DNA from 2 places in the Streptomyces sp. NPDC101191 genome. Region 2 is predicted to be linked to the other one. Evidence: riboswitches for the same ligand, from Rfam matches in the RefSeq annotation. Region 2 holds a riboswitch; the other holds the start of a gene.

Region 1 (4,408 bases), on a different contig from region 2:
CGGTCGCGATGCGGCGCAGATCGGCCCAGGGGATGCCGACGCCGCCGCCGGGGGCGTGCGGATTGAGCCAGATGCCCCAGCGGTCGGGGTAGAGGGCGCGGGCGATGTCCAGACCGGAGACGACCTCGTGGGCACGGTTCCAGCCGGAGGCGGCGAGCTCCTGGGCGGAGGTCACGCACGGGGCGTAGCCGTGGCCGTCGACCTCCATGTTCCCGTACTGGGCGTCGGGCGATCCGGGACCGCCCTGCCACAGGAGCATCCAGACCTCGCCGTCGGTGAGGGCGTGCAGCAGCTCCTCGTAGGCGTCGTGGCGCCCGGGCGCCACCTGGCGCAGCGTGCGCTCGACCTTTCCGGCCGCAGCGGTGCCTGACGCGCTCACCGTGGGTCCCGCCCCTCTTTTCGTCACGCGGTCTGGATGGCTTGCTGGATGGCTCGCAGGTGGGCTATCGCAGCTTCTGAATCAGTTCAGCTTAAACAGGGGGGCCGTCACACGGCGGCGCGCTGGAAGAAGGGGCGCACCTTCTCCAGCATCCAGTCGCCCACGGGGTCCTGCGCCACGTCGAGCAGGATGAGGTTGACCGGCCAGGCGACCTCGACCCGGCCGAGGGCACGGCCGAGGGCGTCGAGCGGGACGTTGCGGTCGACGTCGGGGCCGGTGAGCTGGACGCCGACGAAGAGGGCGGGTTCGGTGCCCTCGACGCTGGCCAGGGTGCGGCGGGCGGTGGCGATCACGCCGGTGGCCTCGAACTCGGCGGACGCGGCGGCGAGGAAGTCGACCGGGTCGTCCTGCCAGTCGGGCTCGAAGAGGCGGACGCGGCCGCCGCCGGCGGGCCCGTCGAGAGCGGTGCGGCCGGACCGGCAGAGCTCGGCGACGGCGGGCGGGGGCAGCGGGACGCCGACGGTGCCTCCGGGGTTCACGGCGATGCCGAGCTGCGGGGGCAGACCGCGGGCGAAGTCGCGGGCGGGGGCGACGGTGTACGACATGTGCTCGCCGGCGATGGCGAGGAACTGCTGCTCGGAACTGAAGACGGGCACGTAGGGCGAGCCGTCGATCTCCAGTGTGGGCAGGTCGAGCTCGGCACTGTCCGGTCCGCCGCCGTTGGGCAGCGGCACCCAGACGGGGCTGCGGCCGAGGACCTCGACCAGCCGTCCGCCGGCGGAGGGGTTGCCGAGCGAGGCGGCCAGTACTTCCTCGAGCTCGTTGCCCGGCCACGTCACGTTCACGGTTCTTCGTCCCCTTCCGGCACTCGGTGCGGTCAGCACCTTAACGGCGGCTCGACGCCTCCGTGACCGAAAAGGACGCGCGAAGGGGTGGGAGTGGTTCAGGACACGTCGCGGAAGCCGATCCTCCGCAGGGTGTCGGCGGCGTCGCGGTCGAGCAGGGTGACCGAGGCGCAGCCGGGCGGCAGGGCGCCGGCCTCGGCGGTGCGCACCAGGCGCCCCACGGCGCGGCGGTGCCGGGCGAAGGCGTAGCCGGAGACGCCGCGGCCGCGCTCCGCCTGGCCGGCCCGGGCGGTCTCGGGGTCGACGTCGAGCAGGATCAGGTGCAGGGCGGCGCCCCGCCGGCGCGCCTCACGGGCGAGCCAGCCGCGCACCCAGGACTGGGTGCCGCAGTCGTGCACGACGACGCCCGCGCCGGAGCGCAGGGCGCGCCGGAGGCCCGCGTAGTGGGCGAGGCGGGCGAGCGGGCGGTAGACCGCGTACGGCAGCAGTCGGGGCAGCCGGGCCTCCCAGCGCTCGCGGGTGTCCTGCGAGTCGATGGCGCGGCCCTCGGCGGCGCGGCCCATGAGGGTCGACTTGCCGGCTCCGGGCAGCCCGGAGACGACCACGACGTCACCGGCCTCGAAGCTGAGCACCCGGGGGCTGCGTCCGCCGCGCTCACGGAGGTCCCGCAGCAGCCGCGCGCGGCGTCGGCTGCGGGCCCGGGCCCGGGCTCCGGCACGCTGGACCGGTATGCCCGCACTTGCGGCGTAGGCGCCGGTGCGCTGGATCGTCATCGCTCACTCCCCCCGTCGGGCCTGCGGAGACCCTTGCCCACAAAGTGTAAAGAAACGGTAATGAGACGCAAGCGATTTGCCGCGCGGACCCGCCGTGCAATGATGAGCGCGCCAGGCGCTCGCACGAGCGCCCACAACCGCATACCGGCCGCTCGAATCCGCGCGGGAGAGTTCCGGGGCACCCTGTGCGCCGGGCGCCGAAGGAGCAAGTACCTCCCTTGAATCTCTCAGGCCCCGTACCGCGTGGATGAGGCAGATCTGAAAAGCGGGTCGCCCTGTCGCGTCCCCACCCAAGGTGCAAGCCGAGGATGCCCTCGGTGAACCTCTCAGGTTCCATGACAGATGGGGAGGATCGTCCTCACCGTCATGCACGTCGTGCCCTGCACGCCCTGGGACCCGGGAGCCACCCCATGAGCACTGCCCCCCGTCTGACCGCCCTCGATGCGCTGCATCGTTCGCTGGGCGCGACCATGACCGACTTCGCCGGCTGGGACATGCCGCTGCGCTACGCCAGCGAGCGCGACGAGCACAACGCCGTGCGCACCAGGGCCGGCCTCTTCGACCTCTCCCACATGGGCGAGATCACGGTCACCGGCCCGCAGGCCGTGGACCTCCTGGACTACGCCCTCGTCGGCAACATCTCCACCGTGGGCAACGGCCGCGCCCGCTACACGATGATCTGCCGGGAGGACGGCGGCATCCTCGACGACCTGATCGTGTACCGCCTCGGCGAGACGGAGTACATGGTCGTCGCCAACGCCTCCAACGCGCAGGTCGTCCTCGACGCCCTCACCGAGCGCGCGGCCGGCTTCGACGCCGAGGTCCGCGACGACCGCGACGCGTACGCGCTGATCGCCGTCCAGGGCCCGGAGTCCCCCGGCATCCTGAAGTCCGTCACCGACGCCGACCTGGACGGCCTGAAGTACTACGCGGGCCTCCCCGGCACCGTCGCCGGCGTGCCCGCGCTGATCGCCCGTACCGGCTACACCGGCGAGGACGGCTTCGAGCTGTTCCTCAAGCCGGAGCACGCCGAGGGCGTGTGGCAGGCACTGACCGAGGCGGGCCAGGGCGTCGGCCTGATCCCCTGCGGCCTGTCCTGCCGCGACACGCTCCGCCTGGAGGCGGGCATGCCGCTGTACGGCCACGAGCTGACCACGGCGCTCACCCCCTTCGACGCGGGCCTGGGCCGGGTCGTGAAGTTCGAGAAGACCACGAACGAGGGCCGGTTCGTGGGCCGCGAGGCGCTGGAGAAGGCCGCCGAGCGCGCCGAGTCCGCCCCGCCGCGCAAGCTGGTCGGCCTGGTCGCCGAGGGCCGCCGGGTGCCGCGCGCCGGCATGTCCGTCGTGGCGAACGGCGAGGTCGTCGGCGAGATCACCTCCGGCGCCCCGTCCCCGACCCTGGGCAAGCCGATCGCCATGGCCTACGTGGACGCCGCCTTCGCCGCGCCCGGCACCGAGGGCGTCGGCGTCGACATCCGCGGCGCGCACGAGCCCTACGAGGTCGTGGCGCTGCCGTTCTACAAGCGCCAGAAGTGATCATGGGGCGTAAGCCCCTTCGGCGCCGGACGTGACGCATTCGTCTCAGGACACGTCTCACCCCGCAAGACCCACGTACATCAGCACTCCCCCGATCCAGGAGAATCAGCTCATGAGCAACCCCCAGCAGCTGCGTTACAGCAAGGAGCACGAGTGGCTGTCGGCCGTCGAGGACGGCGTCGCCACGGTCGGCATCACCGAGCACGCGGCCAACGCCCTCGGCGACATCGTGTACGTCCAGCTTCCCGAGGTCGGCGCCACCGTGACCGCGGGCGAGGACTGCGGCGAGCTGGAGTCCACCAAGTCGGTCAGCGAGCTGTACTCCCCGGTCACGGGTGAGGTCGTCGCGGCGAACCAGGACGTCGTGGACGACCCGGCGCTGGTGAACACCGCCCCGTTCGAGGGTGGCTGGCTGTTCAAGGTGCGCATCACGGACGAGCCGGGCGACCTGCTCTCCGCCGACGAGTACACCGCCTTCACCGCCGGCTAACCGAGACCCCCTAGGGATCGATTCATGTCGCTTCTGAACACCCCTCTCCACGAGCTGGACCCGGACGTCGCCGCCGCCGTCGACGCCGAGCTCCGCCGTCAGCAGTCCACCCTCGAGATGATCGCCTCGGAGAACTTCGCTCCGGTCGCGGTCATGGAGGCCCAGGGCTCGGTCCTCACCAACAAGTACGCCGAGGGCTACCCGGGCCGTCGCTACTACGGCGGCTGCGAGCACGTCGACGTGGCCGAGCAGATCGCGATCGACCGGATCAAGGACCTGTTCGGCGCCGAGTACGCCAACGTCCAGCCGCACTCCGGCGCCTCCGCCAACCAGGCCGCCCTGTTCGCGATCGCCCAGCCCGGCGACACGATCCTCGGCCTGGACCT
Region 2 (4,408 bases):
ACCGGGCGATCAGCGTCCAGGTCATGGAACTGCTCGGGCGGCTCTCGCCGCTCGTGGAGCCGCTCAGCCTGGACGAGGCCTTCGTCGACCTGGAGGCCGGCGGAGTGGCCGACGACCGCGCGAGCGCGCGGGCGGCGGGGGAGAGACTGCGCAGGGACATCCTCGCCACGACGGGGCTGACGGGGTCGGTCGGGCTCGCGGGCTCGAAGATGCTCGCGAAGATCGCTTCCGAGGAGGCCAAGCCGGACGGGCTCGTGCTCATCGAGCCCGGGACGGAGCGGGAGCTGCTCGGGCCGCGTTCGGTGCGGATCATCCCCGGCATCGGCCCGGCGACCGGCGAGCATCTGCGGCGGGCCGGGATCGTCACCGTGACCGACGTGGTGGAAGCGGGCGAGGACGAGCTCGTACGGATCCTGGGGCGCGCGCACGGGGCCTCCCTGTACCGGATGGCCCTCGGGCACGACGACCGGCCCGTGGTGGCCGAGAGGGACGCCAAGTCGGTGTCCGTCGAGGACACCTTCGACGTGGACCTGCACGACCGGCTGCGGATCCGGCTGGAGGTGGAGCGGCTCGCGGAGCGGTGCGTGGCGCGGCTGCGGGGCTCCGGGCACTCCGGGCGGACGATCGTCCTGAAGGTGCGGCGCTACGACTTCTCGACGCTGACCCGGTCCGAGACGCTGCGGGGGCCGACGGACGATCCGGTGGTGGTGCGGGAGGCCGCGGGGCGGCTGCTCGAACTGGTGGACACGACGGGCGGGGTGCGACTCCTGGGGGTCGGGGTCAGCGGCCTGGCGGACTACACCCAGGAGGACCTGTTCGCGCAGGCGGAGGCCCGGGAGGCGGCGCTCGCCGGGGAGGCCGCTCTTCCGGCCGGCGCGGAGGAGCCGGCCGCCGGCGCTGGCGCCGCGCCCGCCCCACCGACGGCCACGGAGACCGCGGAGCGGCGGTGGGCCGCCGGGCACGACGTGCGGCACGCGGAGTACGGGGCCGGGTGGGTGCAGGGCAGCGGGGTCGGGCGGGTGACCGTCCGATTCGAGGAGCCGACGTCGGCGCCGGGCCGCGTCCGGACCTTCCCGGTCGACGACCCGGACCTGGAGCCGTCGGAACCGCTGCCGCTGGTCCCCGGCGGGGCGACGGGGGCGGCGGCCTAGGCCTGTCCGCGGCCCGCGCGAGCCGCCGGGCCGGGGGCCTCGCAGGGGGCTCGCCGCCCTTGCCGTCCGGCCCGGACGGCGCCCGGGGCGGCGGAGGGTGCGCCCCGGGTGCCTACACGTCCTCCTGGCCCGCCAGACGGCCGAAGTCTCTCGGGCCGTCCTGGGGCGGGGGAGGGAGGGCCATGCTGTAGTGGCGGTAGAGCTGGAGTTCCTGTTCGGGGGAGAGGTGGCGGCCCACGCCGAAGTCGGGGGCGTCCTTGATGAGGGCGCGGTCGTAGGGGATGCGGAGGGTGTCGTCCACGAAGTCGCTCGGCTCCAGGGGGACGAACGCGTCCCGGCTGAACAGGCCGGTACGCACGGCGGCCCATTCGGGGACTCCCGTCGCGTCGTCCAGGTACACCTCGTCCACGGTGCCGATCTTGTGTCCGTTCCGGTCGAACGCCTTGCGGCCGATCAGGCTGCGCGGATCGATGTCGGTCTGCACGGTCCCTCCAACTGGTCGCAACTGCTCTACAAGCACTACGAAAGTGCACATCTGGGATGTCGGCCACTTGAGCGATGGAAGAAGGAACGGCGCTGGTAGGCTGGCTGTGGCTGTCGACCCCGCGCGGGAGAGTCCTCCGGAGCAAAACTCGCGGAGGCGCCGAAGGAGCAAATCCTCCCCGGAATCTCTCAGGCCCCTGTACCGCGCGGACGAGGTCACTCTGGAAAGCAGGGCGGGCGTCGACGGCGATCCGCTCTCACCGACGGTGAAAGCCGGCCCACCGCAACGCGGGCCGGTGAAGCTCTCAGGTTTGGATGACAGAGGGGGAGGCCGTCCGGGCACCCGCGCCGTGGTGCCCCTCGCAGGTCGTGACGACCAGGAGGCCCCCGTACATGACCGCCAACCGCACTCCGCTCTCCGAGCTCGAGCAGGGCATTCCCTTCGAGCAGCGGCACATCGGACCCGACGCCGAGGCGCGGGCCAAGATGCTCGCCCAGGTCGGTTACGGATCCCTCGACGAGCTCACGGCCGCCGCCGTTCCGGACGTCATCAAGAACGCCGAGGCCCTCGCGCTTCCGGCGGCCCGCACCGAGGCCGAGGTGCTCGCGGAGCTCCGCGAGCTCGCGGACCGCAACCAGGTGCTCGCCCCCATGATCGGGCTCGGCTACTACGGGACCTTCACGCCGCCGGTCATCCTGCGGAACGTCATGGAGAACCCGGCCTGGTACACGGCCTACACGCCGTACCAGCCCGAGATCTCGCAGGGCCGCCTGGAGGCGCTGCTCAACTTCCAGACCATGGTCGCCGACCTGACCGGTCTGCCCACCTCCGGCGCCTCCCTCCTGGACGAGGGCACCGCCGCCGCCGAGGCCATGGCGCTCTCCCGCCGTGTGGGCAAGGTCAAGAACGGTGTCTACCTGATCGACGCGGACGCGCTGCCGCAGACCATCGCCGTCATCGAGACCCGCGCCGAGCCGACCGGGGTCGAGGTCGTCGTCGCCGACCTGAGCTCCGGCATCCCCGCCGAGATCGCCGAGCGCGGCGTCTTCGGAGTGCTGCTGCAGTACCCGGGCGCCTCCGGTGCCATCCGTGACATCAAGCCGGTCATCGACCAGGCCCACGAGCTCGGCGCCGTCGTCACCGTCGCCGCCGACCTGCTCGCCCTGACGCTCCTCGCCTCGCCCGGTTCGCTCGGCGCCGACATCGCCGTCGGCACCACCCAGCGCTTCGGCGTGCCCATGGGCTTCGGCGGTCCGCACGCCGGTTACATGGCCGTGCAGGACAAGCACGCCCGCTCCCTGCCGGGCCGCCTCGTCGGCGTCTCCGTCGACGCCGACGGCAACAAGGCCTACCGCCTGGCCCTGCAGACCCGCGAGCAGCACATCCGCCGCGAGAAGGCCACCAGCAACATCTGTACCGCTCAGGTGCTGCTCGCCGTCATGGCCGGCATGTACGCCGTCTACCACGGCCCCGAGGGGCTCAAGGGGATCGCCCGGCGCACCCACCGGTACGCCGCCATCCTCGCCGCCGGTCTGCGCGCCGGGGGCGTCGAGCTCACCCAGGGGGCCTTCTTCGACACCGTCACCGCCCGCGTCCCGGGCCGTGCCGACGCCGTCGTCGCCGCCGCCCGCGAGGGCGGCGTGAACCTCTACCGCGTCGACGCCGACCACGTGTCCGCCTCCTGTGACGAGACGACCACCCGCGCCCAGCTGGCCGCGGTCTGGTCCGCCTTCGGCGTCGACGCCGACATCGAGGCGCTGGACGCCGTCACCGAGGACGCGCTTCCCGGCGACGCGCTGCGCGGCGACGCGTACCTGACCCACCCGGTCTTCCACGCGCACCGCTCCGAGACCTCGATGCTGCGCTACCTGCGCAAGCTGGCCGACCGCGACTACGCGCTCGACCGCGGCATGATCCCGCTCGGCTCCTGCACCATGAAGCTGAACGCGACCACCGAGATGGAGTCGGTGACCTGGCCCGAGTTCGGTCAGATCCACCCCTTCGCCCCGGTCGAGCAGGCGCAGGGCTACCTCACGCTCATCACCGAGCTGGAGGAGCGCCTCGCCGAGGTCACCGGCTACGACAAGGTGTCGATCCAGCCGAACGCCGGCTCCCAGGGCGAGCTGGCCGGTCTGCTCGCCGTCCGCGCCTACCACCGCGCCAACGGCGACGCGCAGCGCACCATCTGCCTCATCCCGTCCTCCGCGCACGGAACCAACGCCGCCTCCGCGGTGATGGCCGGCATGAAGGTCGTCGTGGTCAAGACGGCGGAGGACGGCGAGGTCGACGTCGAGGACCTGCGCGCCAAGATCGAGCAGTACCGCGACGAGCTCGCCGTGCTGATGATCACCTACCCGTCCACGCACGGTGTGTTCGAGGAGCACGTCGCCGACATCTGCGCGGCCGTGCACGACGCCGGCGGCCAGGTGTACGTCGACGGCGCCAACCTGAACGCCCTGGTCGGCCTCGCCAAGCCGGGTCACTTCGGCGGCGACGTCTCGCACCTGAACCTGCACAAGACCTTCTGCATCCCGCACGGCGGCGGCGGCCCGGGCGTCGGTCCGGTCGCGGTGCGCGCGCACCTCGCCCCGTACCTGCCGAACCACCCGCTGCAGCCGACCGCCGGTCCCGAGACCGGTGTCGGTCCGATCTCGGCCGCTCCGTGGGGTTCCGCCGGCATCCTGCCGATCTCCTGGTCGTACGTGCGCCTGATGGGCGGCGAGGGCCTCAAGCGCGCCACCCAGGTGGCCGTGCTCGCGGCGAACTACATCGC

What was found. Region 2 has a riboswitch for glycine ahead of gcvP (aminomethyl-transferring glycine dehydrogenase). Riboswitches for the same ligand answer to the same signal wherever they lie in the genome.
Region 1: another riboswitch for glycine. It lies ahead of gcvT (glycine cleavage system aminomethyltransferase GcvT); the one in region 2 lies ahead of gcvP (aminomethyl-transferring glycine dehydrogenase).

The regions. Positions count from the first base shown of each region.
Region 1 covers NZ_JBIWOU010000004.1:286,287-290,694, forward strand. The annotation lists gene ACIRQF_RS17970 (enhanced serine sensitivity protein SseB C-terminal domain-containing protein) at 1-379, opposite strand, end outside; gene ACIRQF_RS17975 (enhanced serine sensitivity protein SseB) at 487-1,224, opposite strand; gene ACIRQF_RS17980 (AAA family ATPase) at 1,323-1,997, opposite strand; glycine riboswitch at 2,151-2,249, shown strand; gene gcvT (glycine cleavage system aminomethyltransferase GcvT) at 2,408-3,532, shown strand; gene gcvH (glycine cleavage system protein GcvH) at 3,645-4,022, shown strand; gene glyA (serine hydroxymethyltransferase) at 4,047-4,408, shown strand, end outside.
Region 2 covers NZ_JBIWOU010000002.1:1,393,200-1,397,607, reverse strand. The annotation lists gene ACIRQF_RS13105 (DNA polymerase IV) at 1-1,151, shown strand, start outside; gene ACIRQF_RS13100 (PRC-barrel domain-containing protein) at 1,264-1,635, opposite strand; glycine riboswitch at 1,750-1,849, shown strand; gene gcvP (aminomethyl-transferring glycine dehydrogenase) at 2,028-4,408, shown strand, end outside.